3 regions of the Ferrimonas lipolytica genome follow, and region 2 is predicted to be linked to each of the others. Evidence: predicted binding sites of a transcription regulator. Region 2 holds the regulator's gene; each other region holds the start of a gene.
The links. Region 2 encodes MetJ, which represses methionine synthesis genes. Its sites were predicted from a motif close to TAGACGTCTAGACGTCTA; they were not measured.

Region 1 (3,285 bases), 750 kb from region 2:
TTTAATAAATTGCGCTACCTGACAATTAAATCCATGACCAACTGCACGCAGCACCGTCCCAAAACCCGCTGTCGATTTACCTTTGCCATTACCAGTTAACACCAGCAACACGCCTTTATCGATCTGAGCTTGCTCTATTTTCCCATCAACAGCTTGCTTCAATGTTTGTTGTCGCTGCTTATGTTTTTCGTTATCTCGTTCCATCGAAAGCGCTCCAGTAATTTTACTTTTTGCTGTGCATTTTAAGATCGTAAGTTGCCTCAAGCCGTTACTTGCCGCCACTCCTACAAAAAATAATGACCATAGCGTAACTCCAGCTGCGTTTGATTGTTTAAAAGGAGATATAGCATGCCCAACTACAAACGATTACGGCAACCCGGAGGAACCTATTTCTTTACTCTGGCATTAGCAGAACGAAACAACAATGACCTTTTGGTTCGACATATTGCGATTTTGCGTCGGGCGATCTCTGAGATTAAAGCAAAGCACCCTTTTCGAACCCATGCGGTCGTTGTATTGCCAGAACATGTTCATTTGATGATTACTCTTCCTCAGGGAGATTCCGACTTTTTTACTCGCATACGCCTGATAAAATTTTCGTTTACCAAACTTGTCAATCGTTCTACCGGTCAGGCTCAATCTGTATGGCAGAAAGGCTATTGGGAGCATCTAATTCGAGACCAACAGGATTTCGATAATCACTTCAATTACATCCACTTCAACCCGGTTAAACACGGCTATGTCGATAAAACCAAAGATTGGCCTCATTCCACCTTCCATATTTATGTTGAACGCGGCGTGTTAGATGCTGAGTGGGGACAAAAGAATGAAGTGGAAATATCCGGCGCAGAATACGACTAACATACACAACCGCTGAAGGGTTTGTGTATGAATACGGTCGGACATGTCCGCCCCTACGGGTAATATTCACCTCAAACTGCCAACCCAAACATGTTACCCCACACTTGTAGGGGCACTCGTGAGTGACCGCACCGAAGTTACGCCTTATGAAACGGTCGGACATGTCCGCCCCTACGGGCAACATTCACCTCAAACTGCCAGCCCAAACATGTTACCCCACACTTGTAGGGGCACTCGTGAGTGACCGCACCGAAGTGACACCTTATCAAACGGTCGGACATGTCCGCCCCTACGGGTAATATTCGCCTCAAACTGCCAGCCCAAACGTGTTATCCAAGCCTGTAGGGGCACTCATGAGTGACCGCACCGAAGTGACGCCTTATGAAACGGTCGGACATGTCCGCCCCTACGGGCAATATTAGCCTCAAACTGCCAGCCCCAAACGTGTATCCCACACTTGTAGGGGCACTCGTGAGTGACCGCACCGAAGTGACGCCTTATGAAACGGTCGGACATGTCCGCCCCTACGGGAAATATTAGCCTCAAACTGCCAACCCAAATGTGTTGCCTAAGCCTGTAGGGGCACTCGTGAGTGACCGCACCGAAGTGACACCTTATCAAACGGTCGGACATGTCCGCCCCTACGGGCAACATTCGCCTCAAACTGCCAGCCCAAACGTGTTGCCTAAGCCTGTAGGGGCACTCGTGAGTGACCGCACCGAAGTGACACCTTATCAAACGGTCGGACATGTCCGCCCCTACGACAGTACCTTCCCTCAGCCAATAGATACTATCGATTCATAACTGATTTTAGATCTGCCCTAATAACAGGCTTGGCATCATAACCGTTCTCAGGCACGATAGACGTCTATATGGATAAAAGGCCAATTGGGTTTATAAGGATCGGTAGTATGACAACAACCCTCAAGCAATCACTGGCAGAGCGCATTCTCATCTTAGATGGCGCTATGGGTACCATGATCCAGCGCCATAAGCTGGAAGAAGAAGACTTTCGCGGTGAACGCTTTGCCGATTGGCCATCACTACTGAAAGGCAATAACGACCTGCTATCGCTAACGCAGCCACAGATCATTGCTCAGATCCATCGTGACTACCTGCTTGCTGGTGCGGATATCATCGAAACCAACACCTTCAATAGCACCACCGTCGCCATGGCTGACTACCAGATGGAAGCGCTATCGAAAGAGATTAACTTCGAATCTGCCAAGCTCGCCCGTCAAGTGGCAGACGAAGTAGCCCAAGAGACCGGTATCCCCCGTTATGTTGCCGGTACGTTAGGGCCTACTAACCGTACCTGTTCAATTAGCCCAGACGTTAATGATCCCGGTTTTCGTAATATCGCCTTTGATATCCTGGTAGAAGCCTATACCGAATCTACCAATGCCCTGCTTAATGGCGGCGCCGATATCATTATGGTTGAAACCGTGTTTGATACCCTTAATGCTAAGGCCGCGCTCTATGCCATTGATAGTGTGTTTGAGCAACGAGGCCAGAAATGGCCGGTGATGATCTCCGGCACCATCACCGATAGCTCTGGCCGCACTCTTACCGGTCAAACCACCGAAGCGTTCTACAACTCACTGCGTCATATCGACCCAATTAGTTTTGGCCTGAACTGCGCTTTAGGCCCTAAAGAATTGGTCCCGTATATGGCTGAACTCAATCGCATCAGCGAATGCCCTATATCTGCGCATCCAAATGCCGGCTTACCCAATGAGTTTGGCGAGTATGACGAAACTCCAGCGCAAATGGCGCAGATAATCGGCCAGTGGGCAGCAGATGGTTGGCTTAATATTGTCGGTGGTTGTTGTGGTACCACACCAGAGCACATCAGTGCGATAGCTGCAGTAGTAAGTAAACACCAACCTCGGCAAGCTCCTAAACTGCCACATCACACCCGCTTAGCGGGGCTTGAACCTTGTACTATCGAGGCCAACTCATTGTTCGTCAACGTGGGTGAACGCACCAACGTTACTGGTTCCGCGCGCTTTCTTCGCTTGATTAAGGAGGGCGATTACGAAACCGCGCTTGAGGTAGCTAAGCAGCAAGTTGAAAACGGCGCGCAGATCATCGATATCAATATGGATGAAGGGATGCTGGACTCAGAAGCGGCAATGGTGCGCTTCTTAAACCTGATTGCCGCAGAGCCAGATATCTCGAAAGTGCCGATCATGATCGACTCTTCAAAGTGGTCAGTGATTGAGGCTGGCCTGAAATGCATCCAAGGCAAGGGGATCGTTAACTCAATCTCCCTTAAGGAGGGTGAACAGGCCTTTATCGAGCAAGGCAAGTTAGTCCGCCGCTACGGCGCTGCTGCTATTGTTATGGCGTTTGACGAACAGGGCCAAGCCGATACTTACCAGCGCAAGGTTGAGATCTGTACTCGCGCCTATCGGGTGCTTA
Region 2 (3,285 bases):
ATTTGGTAGTCGTGGCTGCGCTGTTCGCCAGCTTCGGTCCAAGTGACGGTGAAGGTATTCATGTGATTAGGGTAGAGGCCAAAGATGGGTACCCCACCTTCATCCATTATTCGAATATCGCCCACCGGGTAGCTGATTGGCACGCCACCCTCTTTCGCGTGAACGGTAACCGAGACATCGGAAATGCTGTGGCCGTTCAACGTTACCAGTGCGGTTAATGGTGCATTTTCGTAAGGGTTGTGGATCAGGTAACCCAGCGGTTGATCTGGTCCAACAATAGGTTTCATCCCTTCCAATGACGCCGATGCCGTCATCGATGCAGCTACGAGAGATAGCGCTAACAAGCCTTTTTTAATCATCAACAATACCAATGCAAGTTAATTTGGAGTCATCACTGAATAGGTAATTCAGAGCATATGGCCGCAGTGTGGCAAATCGTGGTTATAAAAAAGGTGAGTCAGCTATGAGTTTGGGCGATTGATTGTCACAACAAGCGGTTTATCTGAACGTAAACATGGAGTTGGTAAAGGTTGCGGAAAATACCGAGCTGTTTTTCATTGCAACAATCAATCAATCCCAATAGCATTAGATAAATCTAAATTAATGCTTGCTAACTTTGTTGGCACGACAATAACTGACCTTGGAGGAAATATGGTTGTGTCGATAAATGCGGTGACTGGTGGATTATTATTAGGGATTTCAGCCGTCTTATTGCTGTTGTTCACTGGTAAAATTGCAGGGGTCAGCGGCATTGTAGGGGGCCTATTCAATAAACCTACTGTCGATGTCATTTGGCGGATATTGTTCCTTTGTGGGCTTATTTTTGGTGGTTGGCTGGGGGCTAGCTATTTTGGCGGAAGTATTGCGACAGAATATGCCAATAGTCCTTGGCAACTTGGACTAGCAGGGCTTTTCGTAGGCATCGGCAGTACCATTGGCAACGGTTGCACCAGTGGCCATGGGATCTGTGGTATTGGTCGATTTTCAGGACGATCTATCATGGCAACGTTAACCTTTATGTCCGTTGCCATCGTTACCGTATTTGTTCTGCGCCATGTGGTGGGAGTGTAGGGTGAATAAATATTTGGCGAACCTGCTGATTACCCTCATTGCCGGTGTACTGTTTGGGTTGGCAATGGTGATATCGCAAATGACGATGCCGGAAAAGGTGTTGGGTTTTTTGGATATGCACGACGCGTGGGACATTGATTTGATGTTCGTTATGGGGAGTGGTGTCAGCGTTTTTACACTGGGTTACCTATGGCTTATTAAACCACGTCAACGCAGCGTGCTTGGTCAAGAATTTGCCTTGCCACTGCACGACTCGATTGATCTTAAGTTGATTAGTGGTGCTGGGTTGTTCGGGCTTGGATGGGGTATTGCTGGGATCTGTCCTGGGCCGGCCATTGCATCATTATCAATGGCGGCACCAGAACTGTATTGGTTTATCGTACCAATGTGTTTGGGTATGACGTTGCCGCGTTTATTTCAACGTGAATTATGGGTGCCCAAAACAAAAATCCGCCGCAGCGGATTTTTTTCTTAATATCTACTTAGTCGTCGAGGCTTTCCCAGTCGATTCCCATTTCGTCCATCATTTCGCGGGCGATAGCGGGAATGCTGTCGGTTTTATCTTTACCAAGATCGTCGTCGACTGGCAGCGGCTGGCCAGTATAAGCGTGTAAAAACGCTTCACACAGCAGCTCACTGTTGGTGGCGTGGCGCAAGTTGTTAACCTGACGGCGGGTCCGTTCGTCGGTAAGGATCTTCAATACTTTTAATGGGATAGAAACGGTGATCTTCTTCACCTGTTCATTTTTCTTCCCGTGTTCGGCGTATGGGCTGATGTATTCGCCGTTCCACTCGATACTCATCGATGCACCTATAAATTTTGATTACGGTGCAAATTCTAACGCTCTAAAAGTTATAGTCAAATAATTGCCATCTCCACTTTTATACGTTTAGACGTCTAAACATCTTGACGCCCCACTGGTGTGAAGATAATGTAAATAATCATTTTGTCACCTGTTGCATCAAGTTGGAGGATGCCACCGATGAGTAAACATCAATTTGCTACCATCGCCGCCCGAGAAGGGATTGATACGGACACTCAGCACGGGGCTGTCGTTGCGCCAATTTACTTATCTAGCAATTACACCTTTGCTGATTTTGGCGAGCCACGCCAATACGACTATGCGCGCAGTGGTAACCCTACTCGCACCACGTTAGCCGAGGCATTGGCGAAGCTTGAGGGCGGTGCTGGCGCGGTGGTGACCTCAACAGGTATGTCGGCCATTACTCTATGCACGGCATTACTGGGGCCAGATGATCTGCTCGTGGTTCCGCACGATTGCTACGGTGGCAGCTATCGCTTGTTTACCTCACTGGCAGCCAAGCGCGCCTTTAAACTGGCGGTGGTCGATCAGAACGATGAGCAAGCGTTGGCACAAGCATTAGCGCAGAAACCCAAGTTGGTATGGTTGGAAACCCCGTCTAACCCATTACTGCGTTTGGTGGACGTAGCTAAAATCGCAACTCAAGCACACGACGCCGGCGCTCTCGTTGTCGCAGATAACACCTTCTTATCGCCAGTATTGCAGCAACCTATCGGTCTTGGGGCTGACATTGTTATTCACTCGACCACTAAGTACATCAATGGCCATTCCGATGTCGTTGGTGGTGCTGTAATCGCCAACACGACTGAGCTGGCGGAGCAATTAGCTTGGTGGGCCAATTGTTTAGGGATCACCGGTGCACCGTTTGATTCATTTCTTACTCTGCGTGGCCTGCGTACCCTGCCGCTGCGGATTGAACAACACCAGCGCAATGCTGAGGCCGTAGCAGAGCTGCTCAATTCGCATCCAGCCATTGCCAAAGTGAATTACCCCGGTTTGCCTTCTCACCCACAACATCAATTGGCTCAACAGCAGCAACTGGGCTTCGGCGCCATGCTCAGCTTTGAACTCAACGGTGGTGAGGCGGAAGTACGGCAGTTCTTGGCTAAGCTCGAGCTGTTCTCATTGGCAGAAAGCCTCGGCGGAGTGGAATCACTGGTGGCTCACCCTGCGACCATGACTCACGCGGCGATGGCGCCAGAAGCGCGGGCGACAGCAGGGATAAGCGATACTCTGATCCGCCTTTCGGTGGGGATTGAAGCCACAGAAGATCTTATCGCTGACTTACAACAAGCATTGGTTTAAAGGAGTAGTACCCGTGTCTGAACAATCTCGGTGTGTGCATAAATTTGGTGGTTCGAGCTTAGCGGATGCGGATTGTTACCGGCGC
Region 3 (3,285 bases), 1.4 Mb from region 2:
ATGGTCGATGCGTCTTACAACAGCATCACCAAGCGATTGAAACAGTTGCACCAAAATAAGCAGTACGACGATGGTGGCGATCATTACGTCGGGTTCAAACCGATAGTAGCCATAGCGAATACCTACGTCGCCCAGACCGCCGCCGCCAACCGCACCAGCCATGGCTGAGTAGCTAACTAAGGTAACCAAGGTGATGGTGATGCTATTAACGATTCCTGGCAGCGCTTCTGGCAGTAAGATCTTAATAATGGTTTGCTTCTTATCGGCGCCCATTGCTTGGGCGGCTTCAATCAAACCAACTGGTACTTCAATAAGGGCAGCTTCAATTAGGCGAGCGATAAAGGGAATTGCACCGATAGTCAGTGGCACAATTGCTGCGATGGTACCGATACTGGTGCCAACGATCATGCGAGTAAACGGAATGATTGCTACCAGTAAAATAATGAACGGGACTGAGCGACCGATGTTTACCACTAGACCGAGGCTACGATGCAACAATCGGTTTTCTAGTAACTGCCCCTTTTTACTCAGATGCAGTACAACACCTAGAGGAACTCCGAAGAGGGTAGCCATAGCGCCAGCCACTAACACCATCTGTAAGGTTTGTAAGGTTGCGTCCCACAATAGCGGGATAAGATCAGTTGACATATCCAAGTACCTCTACGTCAATGTTGTGTTGTTGGAAGTACTCAATTGCGTGGTTGATTGCGTTGGCTTCACCTAAAACCTCAGCCAGCAATAAGCCGAATTTGCTGCCGCCGATAAACTCCATCTGAGCACTGATAATGCTTAAGTCGACGTTAAATTGCTGGGCAACCTGGGTAATAACCGGGGCATCAACAGTATCGCCATGGAAACAAAGTTGGATAACTGGCTTGTTATTATCAGCAGCACTGTTACTAAGAAGCGCTTGATAGGACTCCGGTAACTCAACGTGCAAGGTGCTGCGCACAAAGGTACGAGCCAATTCGGTTTTTGCGCCGGCAAAGAAAGCCCCAACTTCGGCTTGCTCAACTAGTTGGCCATCGTCAATTAGTGCCACTTGATCGCAGATCTGTTTGACGACATCCATCTCATGAGTAATCAGTAAGATGGTCAAACCGAGCTTCTGATTGATGGTCTTAAGCAGTTGTAACACTGATTTGGTTGTAGAAGGGTCTAACGCTGAAGTAGCCTCGTCACACAGCAACACCTTAGGATCGTTAGCCAATGCACGAGCTATCGCCACACGTTGCTTTTGACCACCGCTTAGGTTTGCTGGATAAACATTAGTTTTGTCACTGAGGCCAACCAAATCTAGTAACGGAGTGATCTTTGCTGCGATGGCGTCTTTACTTACACCGGCCAATTCCAGTGGCAATGCCACGTTTTGGTATACGGTTCGTGATGCCAGCAAATTGAAATGCTGAAAAATCATCGCAATATGTTGGCGTTCTTGACGCAGTTGCGAATCATTAAGCAGGGTAAGGTCGTTACCATCAATTAATACTGCGCCGGCATCAGGGCGTTCAAGCAAGTTCACGCAACGGATTAAAGTACTTTTACCTGCACCGGATGAACCGATAATGCCAAATATCTCGCCCTTGGGCACATGCAAGTCAGTTGGTTTCAGTGCTTCAATGCGCTTGCCACCTGATTGATACGTTTTGCAGATGGCGCTGAGAGTAATCATCTGTTGCCTTGCCCTTTATTATTTTCGTTTTGTTAGCGATAGCCAGTCTAATTAGACGTCTAGATTTCTGTCAATGGACATTTAGCCATTTGGACGTCTAAATGTGTTGTTTGCCGATTTTTACACCAGAAATTGTTGAAACAGAAGGGTTCGATGGTAATACTTGCGCCCAATCTTATTGGAGTGAACTACTAATGAACCAAAGCGCTGTATTTTTAGACCGAGATGGTGTGATTAATGTCGATCATGGTTACGTCCATGATGTCGAGTCGTTTGAGTTTATACCTGGAACACTAGAAGCCTGTGTAAAACTGCATCGAGCGGGTTACGCACTTATTGTTGTGACAAACCAAAGTGGCATCGCTCGTGGTTATTACGACGAACAGCAGTTTTTGCAGTTGTCTCAATGGATGCGTGAACAGTTTCAACAGGCTGGAGCACCGCTAACAGACGTTTATTACTGTCCGCATCATCCAGATAAAGGTAATGCACCTTATATAGGTAAGTGCGAATGTCGTAAGCCAGAGCCGGGAATGTTGTTACGTGCAGCTAAGGAACACAACATCGATCTATCCGATTCAATCATGATCGGCGACAAATATGGCGATATGTTGGCGGGTAAGCTGGCAGAAGTTCGCCAATGCGTATTAGTCCGCTCTGGTAAGTCGGTTGATGGTAAGGGTGAAGTCTTAGCTGACAGTGTCGAAGACAATTTAGCTGCGGCAGCAGAATGGGTCTTGAACCAATAAGGTCAGAAAACCACAACATCTAGTGGCTGATAATAGGGTGCTGGTTTAATTTTGAACGGTCAGATTAAATCGTTCAAAAATGGCTTGTCAGAAATAATTCGCTCCCTATAATGCGCATCTGTCGACGGGGCACAGCCACTTACCAAGTAAGTCGCTGAGCATTAAATCGACACCGCGAAAAGCCTTTGCGCTCTGGTTTTTACTTTTAAAAACTAAAGTCAAAAAGGGGCTTGACGGGGAAATAGGAAAGCGTATTATACGCCTCCTGCTTCGGCAACGAAGCCAAGTTCGCAAGAACTGCTCTTTAACAATTTGTCAGACAATCTGTGTGGGCACTCACGTAGAATTGAGAAATCATCATTTTCTCGATATTTACTGAGTGACTATACGAAATTCAGTATTCATTGAGTGTCTAGCTCTTAGGAGTTGGACAAAAAATCAAATCTTTAATTGAAGAGTTTGATCATGGCTCAGATTGAACGCTGGCGGCAGGCCTAACACATGCAAGTCGAGCGGAAACGATGATGATGAACCTTCGGGGGATTCATTAGGCGTCGAGCGGCGGACGGGTGAGTAATGCTTAGGAATTTGCCCAGTCGAGGGGGACAACAGTTGGAAACGACTGCTAATACCGCATACGCCCTACGGGGGAAAGGAGGGGACGCTTCGGCACCTTCCGCGATTGGATAAGCCTAAGTGAGATTAGCTAGTTGGTGAGGTAAGAGCTCACCAAGGCGACGATCTCTAGCTGGTTTGAGAGGATGATCAGCCACACTGGGACTGAGACACGGCCCAGACTCCTACGGGAGGCAGCAGTGGGGAATATTGCACAATGGGCGAAAGCCTGATGCAGCCATGCCGCGT

Region 1: the regulator MetJ is predicted to act here: its motif matches at 1,723-1,740, upstream of metH (methionine synthase).
Region 3: the regulator MetJ is predicted to act here: its motif matches at 1,755-1,772, upstream of metN (methionine ABC transporter ATP-binding protein MetN).

Annotation. Positions count from the first base shown of each region.
Region 1 covers NZ_CP051180.1:2,360,840-2,364,124, forward strand. The annotation lists gene cobO (cob(I)yrinic acid a,c-diamide adenosyltransferase) at 1-204, opposite strand, end outside; gene HER31_RS10830 (REP-associated tyrosine transposase) at 349-861, shown strand; gene metH (methionine synthase) at 1,773-3,285, shown strand, end outside.
Region 2 covers NZ_CP051180.1:3,112,755-3,116,039, reverse strand. The annotation lists gene HER31_RS14280 (aryl-sulfate sulfotransferase) at 1-359, opposite strand, end outside; gene HER31_RS14275 (YeeE/YedE family protein) at 478-1,071, shown strand; gene HER31_RS14270 (YeeE/YedE family protein) at 1,073-1,546, shown strand; gene metJ (met regulon transcriptional regulator MetJ) at 1,554-1,874, opposite strand; gene metB (cystathionine gamma-synthase) at 2,055-3,200, shown strand; gene metL (bifunctional aspartate kinase/homoserine dehydrogenase II) at 3,214-3,285, shown strand, end outside.
Region 3 covers NZ_CP051180.1:1,733,192-1,736,476, reverse strand. The annotation lists gene HER31_RS08180 (methionine ABC transporter permease) at 1-648, opposite strand, end outside; gene metN (methionine ABC transporter ATP-binding protein MetN) at 638-1,672, opposite strand; gene gmhB (D-glycero-beta-D-manno-heptose 1,7-bisphosphate 7-phosphatase) at 1,867-2,421, shown strand; rRNA gene HER31_RS08165 (16S ribosomal RNA) at 2,869-3,285, shown strand, end outside.